DNA from 3 places in the Dermacoccus sp. NHGro5 genome. Region 2 is predicted to be linked to each of the others. Evidence: predicted binding sites of a transcription regulator. Region 2 holds the regulator's gene; each other region holds the start of a gene.

Region 1 (4,887 bases), on a different contig from region 2:
GGAAGGCGAGGCGCGATGAAGCGGCGCTCGACAACCGCCACGGAGACAGCCGCCACGGCGCAGGCGGCCGGCGCGACTCCCGTCGTCAGTGATCGCGGCACCCTGCGGCGCGGCCTGCAGCTCGCACCCGAGATGACGCGTGGGCTCGGGTGGACGCTGCTGCTCGCTCTCGTCGCGACGACGAGCAACGTCATCGTCCCCATGACGATCCAGCGCGCGATCGATGACGGCATCCTTGCGCCGGGCGGCATCGACCTCGGTGTCGTGCGCTGGACGTGTGCGCTCGCGGTGGTCGGCGTCGTCGTCGCCGGGCTGTGCTCGTACGTGATGAACGTGCGGCTGTTCAAGGCGTCGGAGGCGGGTCTCGCGACGTTGCGCGTCAAGGCGTTCGCGCACGTGCACGCGCTGTCGACGTTGACGCTCAACGCGTCGCGGCGCGGTTCGATGGTCTCGCGCGTGACGAGTGACGTCGACCAGATCTCGATGTTCGTGCAGCGCGGCGGCATGATGCTCATCGTCTCGATCGGGCAGTTGCTCGTCGCGACGGCCCTGATGCTGTGGTACTCGCCGCTGCTGACGGCCGTCGTGTGGGCGACGTTCGTGCCGCTCGTGTTCCTGCTGCGGCACTTCCAGCGCGTCGTCGGGCGCGCGTACGGCGTCGTGCGTGAGCGCGTCGCGGACATGCTCAGTGCGATCTCGGAGTCGGTCGCGGGCGCCGCGACGGTGCGGTTGTTCGGGGTGCAGGAGCGCACGCAGGCGCGCATGGACGAGACGATCGAACGTCAGCGTCGGGCGGCCATCAGCGCGCAGATCCGCGCGGTCGGTGCGTTCGTGTCGGGGCAGGGCATCTCGGGTCTCGCGCTCGTCCTCGTGCTCGCCGTCGGCGCGTGGCAGGGGGCGCACGGGCGGATGAGCGTCGGTGAGATCACGGCGTTCGTGTTCCTGACGAACCTGTTCACGCAGCCGGTGCAGACGGCGACGGAGGTGCTCAACGACCTGCAGAACGCGCTCGCCGGGTGGCGTCGCATCATCGAGGTGCTCGACACGCCACTCGAGGTCGAGCCGCCCACCGAGCCGGTGACGTTGCCGCGAGGGCCCGTCGGGGTCGAGTTCGATGATGTGAGGTTCGCGTATCGCGCGGGCGACAAGCCCGCGATCGTCGGGCTGACGGCGTCGGTGGCCGCAGGTCGTCGTGTCGCCGTCGTCGGTGAGACCGGTTCGGGCAAGAGCACGCTCGCGAAGTTGCTGACACGACTCGTCGATCCGTCCGACGGTGTCGTGCGTCTCGGAGGCGTCGATCTGCGCGACCTCGACGACGCGTCGCTACGCGCGTCCGTCGCGTACCTGCCGCAGGAAGGGTTCTTGTTCGACGGCACGATCGCCGACAACGTGCGCTTCGCGCGCCCCGACCTGTCGAATGACGACGTCGCCGCCGCGTTCGACGCCATCGGCTGCGGCGCGTGGTTGGCGGGGCAGCCCGCCGGAGTGCTGACGCAGGTCGGCGCTCGCGGCGGGCGGTTGAGTGCGGGGGAGCGGCAGCTCGTGGCGCTCGCGCGCACGTACGTCGCGGGCCCCGACGTGCTCGTGCTCGACGAGGCGACCTCCAGCGTCGATCCCACGACGGACGTCGCCGTGGGTCGAGCGCTCGATCAGTTGATGACCGGCCGCACGAGCGTCGTCATCGCGCACCGCCTCGCGAGCGCCGAGAGTGCCGACGAGGTGTGGGTCATGGACGCAGGGCGCCTCGTGCAGCGAGGCGCGCACACGGCGCTTGTCGCCGCCGACGGGCCCTATGCGCGCCTGCACGCCGGCTGGGTGGCGTCGCACGCGCATTGACGTCTGGGCCATGGCGATCTGTGCCGAGTGGCCCGAGCGTCGGGCGCCCGATGGCGGGTAACTCACACGGAGGCAGGTTGCTACTCGCCATCGCGTGAGTTACCCGCCATCCTGCTCGGCGCTCGCTGATTCGTCATCGCCTCGGCTCGTCGCCGAGTTGCCTCCCGGAAGATGGTTGGCCGGCAGGGGGCCTCGGTCGAAGTCCGATGTGAGCCACCTCTCGAGTGATTCGTCGGGGAAGGTTGGCGGTGACCGGCCGGTGACGGCGGGGTCTGCCGCGGCGGAGGTGATCCGGTCGAGGCGGAAAACGCGCCAGTCGCGACGGTGCAGGTCATGGCGGAGGAGGTACCAGCGGCCCTCGCGGATGAAGCAGATGAGCGGATGCACCTGTCGATCGCAGACACGGCCGTCGCCGTCGGAATGGCGAAGTGCACGATGCCACGTTGGGCGGCTGTGTCAACGAGCAGACCGTGCAGGCGCGCGTCGACAGGCTCGAGCCCACTCGTCAGCACGTTGGTCGCCGTCGCGGTCGCGACGGCTCGTCGACGCAGCGACCCCGGCAGCAGGCGTTCGAGCTTGGCGCGCACGACTGTGGCGTCCGTCGCCCCGGCGGTGTCTCCTTCGAGACCTGCCCCCTCGAGCACGAGCAGGGCCGTGACGAGGGTGGACACCTCGTCGGCGTCGAGTACGAGGGGCGGGATCGTGACGCCCGAGTCCAGGCGGTAGCCGCCGCCGGGACCGGGCGTGACCGCACGCTGTAACCGAGGCTGCGCAAGCTAGCGACACCGCGTCGGACGGATCGCGGCCCCGTGGCAAGACGCATGGCGAGATCAGCCACGGAGCACCATCGGCCCGTCTGGAGCAGACCCAACGATTCGAGGGTACGCGACGAAGGACTCGTGACGGGCTTGTGGGACATGCGTTCATTGTCGTGCGAGATGAGGACCGGAACCGTCTGCATCTGGTCCTAGCGTCATTCCACGAGGGCGCGGGCACACCGCCGCTCAGGAAAGGGTGATCGATGCGCATCGCCATCACGACACCCAATGGAAACGTGGGTCGCCACCTGATTCGTATGCTCGTCCGAGTCGGGGTACGGCCCGTGCTCTTGGCACGGCATCCCGCGCAGATCGCGCGGGAACTGCGCCCCCTCGTCGACATCGTCGAGGCGGATTCGCTGGACCGCGACGAGGTCGTCGCCGCGACTCGCGGGATTGATGCCGTGTACTGGGTGAATCCGAGCCCGATGACCGCTGATCCGCTCGCTGAGCATGCTCGGGCGAGCGAGGCAATCGTGGGTGCCGTCCGCGCGAACGGCATCAGGCGCGTCGTGTTCCACAGCAGCGTGGGGGCAGAGAAGCGCCACTGTGTGGGAGGGATCGACGGCCTTGCCGCGACGGAGTTGTCGCTCGACGCGCTCGACGTCGACGTCACGCACCTGCGGTGCGGTTATTTCTTCTCCAACTTCACCCGGCACCTGGCGGCGATCCGCCAGGGCGAAATCGACACGGTGCTCCGGGTTGATCACGCATTCAGCTGGGTGGCGCCGCGTGACGTCGCCGAGATGGCGGCACTCTGCCTCCTTGACGAGGGGTGGCAGGCGCGTCATGTCCGAGCGGTTCACGGGTCGCGGGATCTCTCGTGGCGCGACGTCACGCGCATTCTCTTCGACCACGTGGGAAATGCGGTGGCGGCGCGCCAGATCAGCGATGCGGCGTGATGTCCCGCTACCTGGGGCCGGGCTCGCCCGTGGTCTCGCGCAGGCGTTACTGGGGATGAGCACCGGAATCCGCGATGATTTCCGTCCCGAGCAGGGGCGGACCCCCGCCACCACGACGCCGACGCAGCTCGCGGGCTGGGTGTACGACGAGCTGCTGCCGATCATGGGTGCGTGACGATCGGGTTGGGCAGTCGCGTTTGAGGATCAGCGTTGGAAGCGCCGCCGGCGCCCGCGCGGGCGTGGTCAGTGAGAGCCGGCTCAATGGATCTTTCATGTGACGGAGCCTACCCCTATTCGAACATGTGTGCGATAATTGGGTCATGGAAACGCTAGAGATGACGGACGCGGCGAACATCGTCGCGCGTCTCTCTGAGCTGCCCGGTGAGGCTGTCCTGGCCGTTTGGGGCGAGCTGACGACGCGGGTCGCAGAGGAGGTTCTCACCGATCCGGCATCGCTCGTTCCGCTCACCGATGGAGGCGCGAGCCTGGACGGTCGGTTGGACGCCCTGATGAGTCACCGTCGCCACCTTGAACGCGCTGCGGCGCTCACACAACGTGTTGCACGCAGCGCCGAAGCGGTCACGCACATGCTGGCCTCCGAACACCATGACAGTGTGCGTCGCCACGACGTCCTCAGCGGCGAGGCGATGGGTGAGGGCGCGTCCGACGATTCTCGGGCCTACGACGTCGAGGCCGGCGAGTTCGCGGCCTCAGCGCTCGGCGGCGCACTCGGGCTGACGGCGCCCGCCGCCCGGGCGATGGCGGCGGGGGCTTCGACGCTGCGTGCGCGCCATCCCGGCCTGCTGGCGGCCTCGGCACGCGGAGACGGCTCCGTGCGGGTGGCGGCGATGCTGGCGGGGGAGCTCGCGCACCTCGAGGCGGACGCTGCGCGCTCCGTGGCACAGATGCTCATCGACAGCGGAGATCATCGACGCGCTCACCAGGCGGCGCGGCAGGCGTGCCGCAAGACCCTGCGTCGGCTCGGTCTCACTCGCCCTGCCGACGAGGTCGAGGTGGAGTCGACGCGCGGGGTGTGGTTCGAGCCGCACCTCGAGTTCGAGTCGCTGTGCACGATGACAGCCGTTCTCGACACCTACGACGCCACGGCCATCCAGGCCGTGATGGAGGAACGTGCGCGGCGCCTGCAGGAAAACTCTGCCCCCGGCGCTCGGCTTTTCGTCGGCGCAGCGCGGGCTGACGCGCTCACCGACCTCATCCTCGAGAACTGCACCGTGACGGCCACGCTGAACCTGCAGGTGCCGATCATCGCGCGACCTCCCGACCCGTCGAGATCCGCCGTCGCGGGGCTCCTCGACCCGCCGAGATCCACG
Region 2 (4,887 bases):
AGCTCGGTTCGCGGCGCGGCCGGTTCGTCGACGGGATGGTCGAGATCACCTGCGTCCCGCTCGCCGCGCAGGCGCTGTGCCTGCCGGTGCTCGTCGCCCTCAATTCGTCGGTGTCGTGGGTCTCGATCCCCGCGAACGTCGCGGCCGAGCCATTCGTCGCGCCGGCGACGCTCGGTGGCATGATCGTGTCGACCGTCGCCGTCATCGCTCCGACGCTCGCAGGGTGGCTCGTGTGGTTGCCGGGGCTGCCCACCTGGGTGATCTGCGCAGTGGCCCGCCTCGCTGACGCCGTCCCCGGCGGCTCGGTGCCCTGGCTCCCGGGGCTGGCCGGAGTCGTGCTCGCCATTGTCGTCGTGGCCGTGCTCCTGTGCGCGTGGCGGGCCATCGTCTTCACCGGTCGCTTCGGTCTCGTCGCGCTCGGGGTCGCGGGGGCGCTCCTGGCGGCTGTGCTCGCGCCGTTGCCGGGGGAGTCGGCCGCACCGCCCGCGTGGGTCTATGCGCAGTGCGCGGTGGGTCAGGGGGATGCCGCGCTCGTGCGCACCGGGGCGACGCGCGCCGTCATGATCGACGTGGGGCCTGCCGACGGCCATCCCGCGCAATGCCTCGAGCGCCACGGCATCACGACGCTCGACGCCGTCATCCTCACCCACTTCCACGCCGACCACGTGGGCGGACTGGCTGAGGTCTTGCGTGCTTCCGACGCTCCGGTGGCGGTCCTCGGAACGTGGGTCATGGAGGGCGCTCAGGAGAGTGAGGGACTCAAAGGCCGCGGTACAGCGGCGTCGTCACGATCGCGCGGCGAGCAGGGCGCGTTGGGTTCGGTGCAAGCAGCGCTCGAACAGCCTCGGGCTTCGCTCGGGGCGCTCGCACCGGGACAACGCCTCGTCATCGGCGAGGTGACGATCGAGGTGCTGTGGCCGCGCCGCGTCATGACGGAGGGGTCGGTGCAGAACAACGCCTCACTCGTGCTCGACGTATCGGCGCCCGCGTATCACGCGCTCATGCTGGGCGATTGCGAACGTGAGGCGCAGGCCGCGGTGATCGAACAGGTGCGTCAGAGCGCCCGGCGACGCGCGTTCGACCTCGTCAAGGTGGCGCACCACGGTAGCTCCAACCAGAACGAGCGCCTCTACGAGGCGGCGGCCGCGCGTCAGGCCGTGATCGGGGTGGGCGCCGGCAACGACTACGGTCACCCGACGAAGAAGACGCTCGAACTGTTGGCCCGGCACGACGCGCGGGTGTGGCGTACCGACACGCAGGGTGACGTGGACGCCCTCGCGACGGGTGGCTCGATCAGCCTGCAGGCTCAGCGATGAGCGTGCTGCGCGCTCGGCACCCGTGCTGCCGCGTCGGCGAGGGCTTCGAGGGTGGCGGTGACGGCGGGGACCCGCTGCAGGTCGGGTGTCGTCACGGCGAACACGCAGCGCCGGCTCGACGGCAGCAGCGGCAACGTCACGACGTCCGGATGCGACGTGGAGCGCAGGATCAGCTCGGGAATGAGCGCGACGCCGAGGCCCTCCGCGACGAGGCCGAGAACGGTGACATAGTCCTCCGTCTCGAACGCGACGTCGGGCGCGTAACCGGCGCCCTGGGCGAGGCTGACGAGGTGGCCACGGCATCGGGGGCACCCCGCGATCCACGAGGCGTCGCTGAGCTCCTCCATGCGGACGCTCTCGGCTGCGGCGAGGGGGTGATCGCGCGGGACGGCGAGACGCACGTCGTCGTGCAGGAGCCCGCGGGTGAGGAACGGGTCCAGGTCCTCGCCTGCGGGGAGCGGGTCCGCGTCGTCGTACGTGAACGCCACGGCGACGTCGCAATCGCCGGCACGCAGGCTCGCCAGGGATTCCGGGGGTTCGGCCTCGGCGAAGCTGACCTTGACGTCTGGGAACCGCTCCTTGACGAGTGCGAGGGCGCGCGGGACGAGCGTTGACGATGCCGACGGGAACGCCATGAGGCGCACCCGCCCGGCGCGCAACCCAGCGATGGCGGCGACCTCACTCTCGGCGGCCTCGAGGGCACTGAGGACGGGCGTCGCAGTGCGCGCCAGCACCTGCCCGGCCTCCGTCAGCCGCACCGAGCGGCCGAGGCGCTCCACTAGAGCCGTCCCGGTCTTCTCCTCGAGACGGCGCACCATCTGCGACACGGCCGGCTGAGAATAGCCGAGAGCGGCAGCGGCGGCGGTGAAGCTGCCCTCGTCGCTGATCGCCTTCATGACGCGGAGCCCGGCTGCATCGATCATGCACCAAGAATAACGTGCTCTTATCCATTGTTGAGACAATCGAACGCAGACCTATGGGAGGGGCAGGATGATGAGCGGCGTCGCGGAACTGACCGATTTCGTGCGCGCGGGAGGGCTCTTCGTCCTCACCGGCGCCGGCATCTCGACCGAATCCGGCATCCCCGACTACCGGCGCCCCGACGGCACGCGCCGCACGGTTCCCATGACATACCAACAGTTCCTCGCCACCCACGAGGCGCGTCAACGGTACTGGGCGCGCAGTGCCGTCGGCTGGGAGATCTTCGACGCGGCGGAACCGAACGTCGGGCACGTCGCGCTGGCGCGACTGCAGGGTGGCGGCCTCGTCGATCACCTCGTGACGCAGAAAGTCGACGGCCTTCATGCGCGTGCCGGTGCCCGCGACGTCACCGAGCTGCATGGGTCGCTCGAGCACGTCGTCTGCGTCGCGTGCGGGACGCGGGAAGGGCGCCGTGGCTTCCAGGTACGCCTGCGCGAACTCAACCCCCAGCTGCCGACGCAGGCGCGCCTGCTCGCCGACGGCGACGCGGACGTCGCGGTCGAGCTGGAGCGCGGTGTCATCGTGCCGGCGTGCCTGCGCTGCACGGCCACGACGGTGAAGCCGGACGTCGTCATGTTCGGTGAGTCCGTCGCTCCTGAGGTCGTGGAGGCGCAGATGCGGGCAGTGGAACGCTGCCGGGGCGTGCTCGTGCTCGGCAGTTCGCTCAAGGTGATGTCGGGGTACCGGTTCGTGCTCGCCGCCCTCAAGCAGCAGAAGCCGGTCGCCCTCGTCGGGCTCGGCGCGATGCGTGGCGAGGAGCGGGTCGACCTCGTCGTGCGCGAACCCCTCGGCCCGACCCTCACCGCCGTGTGCGACGCGCTGGGGCTCGACCTCGCGACGTCCTGACGTCTCGGCGTCGAACGTCGGGGCGCAGAAGGGGCTGAGAGTCGAGTTGCAACCACACGCTGGACCGATCCGCGCGGCGCGGCCAGCGCCTCAGATGCTGCGCAGGACGGCCGTGACCTTGCCCATGATGCTCGCGTGGTCGCCGTCGATCGGGGAGTAGGCCTCGTTCGCGGGCATGAGCCACGTCTTGCCCTCGCTGCGGCGCAGCGTCTTGACCGTGGCCTCCGAGTCGAGCAGTGCCGCGACGATCTCCCCGTTGGCGGCGTCGGCCTGGCGTCGCACGACGACCCAGTCGCCCTCGCAGATGGCCGCATCGATCATCGAGTCGCCGACGACGCGCAGCAGGAACAGCTCGCCGTCACCGACGATCTGACGCGGTAGCGGGAAGACGTCCTCGACGGCCTGTTCGGCGAGGATCGGGCCACCGGCCGCGATGCGGCCGACGACCGGCACGTATGACGGCGTGGGTCGCTCGTCGCCCGAGCCCGTCTCGTCGTGCTGCGACTCGGATAGCGCAGACACGGCGTTGCCGCGGTAGCCGCGGGTCGCCGCACCCGAGTCGGGGGAGACGACCTCCATGGCGCGCGGGCGGTTCGGGTCGCGGCGCAGGTATCCCTTGCGCTCGAGTGCGGCGAGCTGATGGGCCACCGAACTCGGGCTCGTCAGACCGACGGCCTCGCCGATCTCACGCAGGCTCGGGGGGTAGCCGCGCTCGTCGACGGAACGTCGGATCACGGTGAGCACCTTGTGCTGGCGTGGCGTCAGCTTGCCCGGCGTGCGCTCCTGCATCGAATGAACGTCACCCATGGTGTGACCCCTCCTGGTCCTCGTCGCACGTCGGTGGTCGCGGTGGCGACACGTGCACCCTCCGGCGGGATGGAAATGCCCGCCATGACGGGGTTGTCGGTGCGCGGTGCTTGTGTATCTGACATCACCCACAGTACGCGGTGTCGCACACAGTTTTCAAAAATGTGTACGAAGAAACCCGTGCGCGCCGTTCGAAAGCACGTTCGGGTGTCGTACAGTTGTTCTATCGCACGCGTGTTCGCTCGGTCCCTCCGGGCTGACCGGGTCGCGTGAGGAAGCCGCACCGGTGACGGTGTGGCGGCGCCTCGGGGGTGTCCCGAGAGAAGGAGTGGTTCCGATGGTTGCTTCGAGTACTGCAGTTCGACGTGAGCCCGTGCTGGGTTCGGGTGTCGACGTGCGCCGCGTGGCGCGGGTCGACGCTGCGGCATCCCGCTCGCACCTCCACCTCGTGCCCACGGGTGGCGCGGTGCAGGTGGTCACGAACTCTCAAAGCGTTCGTTTCGCCCGTCGTCGCTTCACGGCCGTGTGCGTGGCTCTCGTCGTCGTGGCGGGTGCCATCCTCGCGGGCCGGGCGATGGCGAGCGGTGTCGACGGTACGCAGCGGCACGAGGTCACCGTTCGCGCGGGGGAGACGCTTTCGCAGATCGCGGCGCGTGAGATGCCGGGCGTGCGCAACGACCAGGCGGTCGTCGCGATCGAGCACGAGAGCAACCTCGGCTCGTCGCAGGTGCAGGCCGGCCAGAAGGTGATCATCCCCGCACCGTGAAGTGTGACGATCGCCATCGTCGGTTCGAGGGTTCGAGGGGGCGTGAGTCGCCTTCCCCCGGCTGGCGCAGGATTCCGCGGCGCACGAGTGGCGGGGGTCGTCGCGAGGTTGCGCAGGGCGAGTGGACGCGGCCTCGGTGCTGTTGCGCGTCGGGTCTCAGGGGCCTAATAT
Region 3 (4,887 bases), on a different contig from region 2:
GATCACCCAGCCCTTCGGCGAGCGCCTCGGCCTGCGTCAGCATCTGCGCCTCGGGGCGCAGATGGCCCTGAACACTCGTGCGATCCAGGTGACGCAGGTCGAGCGCCACCCCACGGCGCGCCGCGTCGAGGACGTCGGCAGTGATCGCCTCGTCGACCTCACCATGACGCACCCAGCCGCTCAGCACGGCGGGCACGCCGCACCGACGGGCGAGGCGCCACAGGTTCGTCGCGTGACGCCGACTGGCCATCGCCTCGGGCGGGCCGTCGTGGCAGGCCACCTCGAGGGCGAGCGCGCCGTGCGGGAGAGCGGTTCGCCAGCGACGCACCAGGGCCTCGGCCTCGGCGTGACGACCGCGCAGGAGTGCCTGCCCGACGTCCGAATCCGGGCCGAGGAGCACCGTGAGTGCCGGCTGGTTCGGTTCGCTCTCGTGCGTGACGTGCGCGGCCACCCGGTCGAGACTCGTGGCGGGCGCGCCGCGCTCACCGCTCAGATGAGCGTCGGTGACGAGACGGCACAGCTGGGCCCACCCCAGCCCCGGCGCGAGCCCCGACGCCGCACCGCGGGCGAGGACGGTGACGCGCGGGCTCCGCTCGTCCCGCGCCGGGCCACCCTTGGCGGGGGTACGCGCCCGCAGCACGCGCTCGGGCGCCAGCGCGAGGTCGACGCCGAGGATCGGCTCGAGGCCTGCGGCGGTGCACGCCTCGACGAACTTGACGCTGCCGTACAGACCGTCGCGGTCGGTGAGCGCGAGGCGTCCGTACCCGAGCTCGGCGGCGCGGGCGACGAGTGTCGCGGGTGGGGTCGTGCCGTACTGCAGCGAGTACGACGAGGCGACCCGAAGGTGCGTGAACTGCATGGTTCACCTCACCTGGACCGGGGTCATGCGCGAACCGACCGGCGCGAGCGGCGGGAGACCGGCGTGCTCGAGGACGATCTGCAGGAACGTCTCGGCCTGCCGCACGAGATCGTCGGCCTCTCGTGCGGCGGGCACGAGGATGCCTGCGCTCACGGCGCGGCTGCGGCGCCCGCTCTCGGTGAAGAACGCCGCCCATTCACCCAGCTCGGGCGCGTGCTGGGCGAGCGTCACCCACGCACTGCGCGGCTTGGAGCTGAGGCTGCGCGGCGCCTTCCACGCGAGCAACCCAGCAGCGGCGCGCAGCGCCGCGAGATGCGCCGCGACGTAGCGCTGCGAACTCGTCGAGACGGTGCAGGCCTCGACGAGGGTGTCGTGGGAACGCGCGACGAGGTCGAGCAGATCGGTGGAGCAGACGGCAGGGGCAGCGTTCGTCGAGGTGACCGACGTCGACGTGGTCGGGGCTGTGGTCAGGGTCGTCATGAGGCACTTCCTTCGTCGATGGGGCGGGAACGGGCGGTTCAGTCGATGAGCTCAGTCGGTGAGGGCGCGCAGCGACCAGCGCTCACCGTGGTGCACGAGGTGGAAGACCCCGCTCGAGGCGCGGCGCCCGGCCGTAGCCTCGACACGCCAGGTGCGTTGCTCGAGCCGGCGCTGGACGTCAGGGGCGCCCTGCTCGTCAGGTGTCGTGGGACGGGCCGGATCACGCCACCACGGCACCCGTTCACGCCAGGTGTCGAGCACCTGCGTCACCCGGTAGCGACGCCCGCGCCACTCGAAGACCACGGGCCTGCCGCACGCGTCGACCCCCATGGCGACGACGTCGTCGTACTCGCGCATCACACGACCTCCTCCTCGGTGGAGGGCAGAGCCCTCCCCACGAAAATCGAACTTCTGTTCGATGAGAAGAATGTACGACCGACGTCTGACAACCCCGTCAGGTCGCGGTTCCCACGCCGCTACGCGTAGGCTCACGGGTAGCCGATCTGGAAAAGGAAACGCACCGTGCCCGACTCTCTCGATGCGCCGCGCCTGCTCGAACGACTGCAGGAGACCCTCGATGCCGAGGTGAGCCATCAGCGCGACGTCCTCGCCCCCCTCGGCGGCCAGACCGACCTCATGCTCGACGCCGTCGCCACCCTCCTGCGCGGAGGCAAGCGTGTGCGTGCGTCGTTCCTGTACTGGGGTTACCGCGCCGCCGGTGGAGCCGACAGCGACGCCCTCGTGCGCTGCGCCGCGTCGATGGAGCTGTTCCAGGCCGCCGCGTTGCTGCACGACGACGTCATGGACGCGAGCGACACCCGACGCGGCATGCCCGCCGCGCACCGGGCGATGGCCGCCGCGCACCGCAGCCGCGGTCTCGACGGTGACGCCGACCGCTTCGGCGAGGCCGGCGCCATCCTGGCCGGCGACCTGTGCCTGACGTGGGCCGACGAGATGTACGCGACGAGCGGCCTGCCCGCCGACGAGGTCGCGCGCGGCCGCGCCGTCTTCGACCTCATGCGCACGCAGCTCATGGGCGGTCAGTTCCTCGACGTCCTCGAGGCCTCGACGCCCTGGGCGACGATGGGCACGCCCGAGCGCATCGCGCGTGCGCTGCGCGTCATCCGTTTCAAGAGCGCCAAGTACACGATGGAGCACCCCCTGCTCATCGGTGCGGCGAGCGCGGGCGCCTCCCCCGACGTCACGCAGGCCCTGTCGCAGTACGGTCTCGCGCTCGGTGAGGCCTACCAGCTGCGTGACGACCTGCTCGGCGTCTTCGGCGACCCGGCCCAGACGGGCAAGCCCGCCGGCGACGACCTGCGCGAGGGCAAGCGCACCGTCCTCGTCGCTCACCTGCTCGACGCCGCCGGTGACGAGCCGGAGGTCGGCACGTTCTTCGCCGAGCGTTTCGGCCACGACGACCTGCGCGAGGACGAGGTCGAACGCATTCGCGTGCTCGCTCGCGAATCAGGGGCCGTCGACGCCGTCGAAGCGCGCATCGCCGAGGGCGCTCAGCGCGCCCGCGCGGCGTTGGACGGCGTGCGCAGCCAGGTGCCGGCCGACGCCTACGCCGCGCTGGAGGCGTTCATCGAGTCGACGACGGCCCGCACGTTCTGACGCGGCAGCTCGCGATCAGAACGCGTCCTCCATGGCGCGCTTGCGCACCTCGGCCTTGCGGCCCGCGCGCAGCATGTCGATCGGTGCCCCGTCGATCGGGAGGGTCTCGTCCGGCGTGCACAGCCAGCGGATGGCCTCGTCGTCGTCGAACCCGCCGTCGTTGAGCACCGTGACGGTGCCCATGAGCGAGGCGAGCACGCCGCCGCCCTGGATGAAGGCGGCCGGCACCGCGACGACGTTGCGTTCCCCGACGCGGCTCGCGATGATCTCGCGGTCGGCGATCATCTGACGCACCTGGCGCAGCGACATGCCGAGCTCCTCGGCGAGGTCGGGCACGGTCAGCCAGTCGCCGACGAGGGTCTCGAGGTCAGGTGCGGTTGCGTCATTCACCCTCACAGGGTGCCAGAGACTCTCTCATCGGCGCACGTCGAGCGCGCCTCCACCAAAACGTCACAGCCGCGACCTAGCGTGGACACATGCCCGCCCTTCTCGCCCTGCCCGTCGCCGTCCACAGCGCCGCCCAGCCCGTGCACCACCAGCTGCGCGGCCCGCAGTCGCACGCCGAGACACCGACGTCACACCGCGCGAACGCCGCGAAGAAGCCGGTGCGCAGGATGGCGACGACGCGCGTGCGCGCCGGCGACACCGTCTACGGCATCGCGCGACGCATGCACTCCAGCGTCGCCGCCATCGTCAAGGCGAATCCCGGCATCGAGGTGCGCCGCCTGCTCCCCGGCACGACGCTGCGCGTCCCCGTCGCTACCTCCGCCGCGCACACGCCGTCACCCCACCCGGCAACGAAGCCCACCCGCTCGGCAACGAAACCCGCAGCCACGCCGCACCCGGGCCCCTCGACGCACGCCCCGAAGCCGAAGCACGTCGTCCGCTACGCCGGGACAGCGGCGGCGCGCGGCTATCCGGCGTCCCTCGTCGCCTCCGGTGACCGCCACCGCCGACAGCTCGCCGCGGCCGACCTGCCCGGGCAGGCGCAGATCCGCGCGATGATCACCTCGACCGCGAAGCGCTACGGCGTCAGCCCGAAGCTCGCCCTCGCGATCGGCTGGCAGGAATCGGGTCACCGGCAGAGCGCAGTCTCGGTCTGCGACGCCCTCGGCACGATGCAGGTCATGCCCACGACCGGGCAGTGGGCCGGCTCCATCGTGCATCGCCACCTCGACCTGCTCGACACGCAGGACAACATCACCGCAGGCATCGTGACGCTGCGCTTCCTCACCGAGCACGCGCACGATCAGAACGAGGCCATCGCCGCCTACTACCAAGGTCTTGGAGCAGTGCGCGCGCACGGCATGTACCCCGACACCCGCCGGTACGTCGCGAGCGTCAATACCCACATGAAACGCTTCTCCTGACACGGGCGTGCACAGCCGACGCACACGCGGAGCCGCCTAGACTGCGCTCGTGGAGCCGATCCAAGCCGACCCCCTCATCGGGCAGCTGATCGAACGCCGCTATCAGGTGAGAAGCCACCTGGCCGACGGCGGGATGGGGCGCGTCTACGTCGCGCACGACACACGCCTCGAGCGCGACGTCGCGTTCAAGGTGCTGCGCGCCGACCTCGCACGCGACCCCGCCTTCGTCACCCGCTTCCAGCGCGAGGCGCGCGCCGCCGCACGGCTCAGCCACCCGCACGTCGTCGCCGTCCACGACCAGGGGCGCGACGGTGACGTCGTGTTCCTCGCGATGGAACTCGTCGACGGCGTCACGATGCGCGACGTCATCAACCGTGGCGGACGCCCCACCGGCGAGCTGCTCGCACTGTTCGAGCAGGTGCTCGACGGGCTCGGCGCCGCCCATCACGCGGGCCTCGTCCACCGCGACATCAAGCCCGAGAACATCCTCATCAGCTCGCGCGGGGTCGTGAAGATCGCCGATTTCGGTCTGGCGCGCGCCGTCTCGTCGGCGCGCTCGTC

Evidence for each region. The regulator LexA, encoded in region 2, represses DNA repair genes until DNA is damaged. The targets are predictions, from matches to a motif close to TCGAACANNTGTTCGA.
Region 1: a site for LexA is predicted at 3,851-3,866, ahead of J4Z35_RS02035 (HNH endonuclease signature motif containing protein). Genes of this name have one in related genera too.
Region 3: a site for LexA is predicted at 1,743-1,758, ahead of J4Z35_RS09670 (DUF6504 family protein). Genes of this name have one in related genera too.

The regions. Positions count from the first base shown of each region.
Region 1 covers NZ_JAGEKQ010000004.1:228,905-233,791, reverse strand. Annotated here, with positions in the region: gene J4Z35_RS02055 (ABC transporter ATP-binding protein) at 1-19, shown strand, start outside; gene J4Z35_RS02050 (ABC transporter ATP-binding protein) at 16-1,836, shown strand; gene J4Z35_RS14330 (WYL domain-containing protein) at 1,936-2,223, opposite strand; gene J4Z35_RS02040 (NAD(P)H-binding protein) at 2,858-3,556, shown strand; gene J4Z35_RS02035 (HNH endonuclease signature motif containing protein) at 3,877-4,887, shown strand, end outside.
Region 2 covers NZ_JAGEKQ010000026.1:104,534-109,420, forward strand. Annotated here, with positions in the region: gene J4Z35_RS11480 (ComEC/Rec2 family competence protein) at 1-1,316, shown strand, start outside; gene J4Z35_RS11485 (LysR family transcriptional regulator) at 1,307-2,239, opposite strand; gene J4Z35_RS11490 (Sir2 family NAD-dependent protein deacetylase) at 2,310-3,143, shown strand; gene lexA (transcriptional repressor LexA) at 3,234-3,950, opposite strand; gene J4Z35_RS11500 (LysM peptidoglycan-binding domain-containing protein) at 4,288-4,716, shown strand.
Region 3 covers NZ_JAGEKQ010000019.1:76,618-81,504, forward strand. Annotated here, with positions in the region: gene dnaE (DNA polymerase III subunit alpha) at 1-859, opposite strand, end outside; gene J4Z35_RS09665 (SAV_6107 family HEPN domain-containing protein) at 863-1,339, opposite strand; gene J4Z35_RS09670 (DUF6504 family protein) at 1,391-1,696, opposite strand; gene J4Z35_RS09675 (polyprenyl synthetase family protein) at 1,862-2,956, shown strand; gene J4Z35_RS09680 (Rv2175c family DNA-binding protein) at 2,972-3,346, opposite strand; gene J4Z35_RS09685 (transglycosylase SLT domain-containing protein) at 3,433-4,326, shown strand; gene pknB (Stk1 family PASTA domain-containing Ser/Thr kinase) at 4,376-4,887, shown strand, end outside.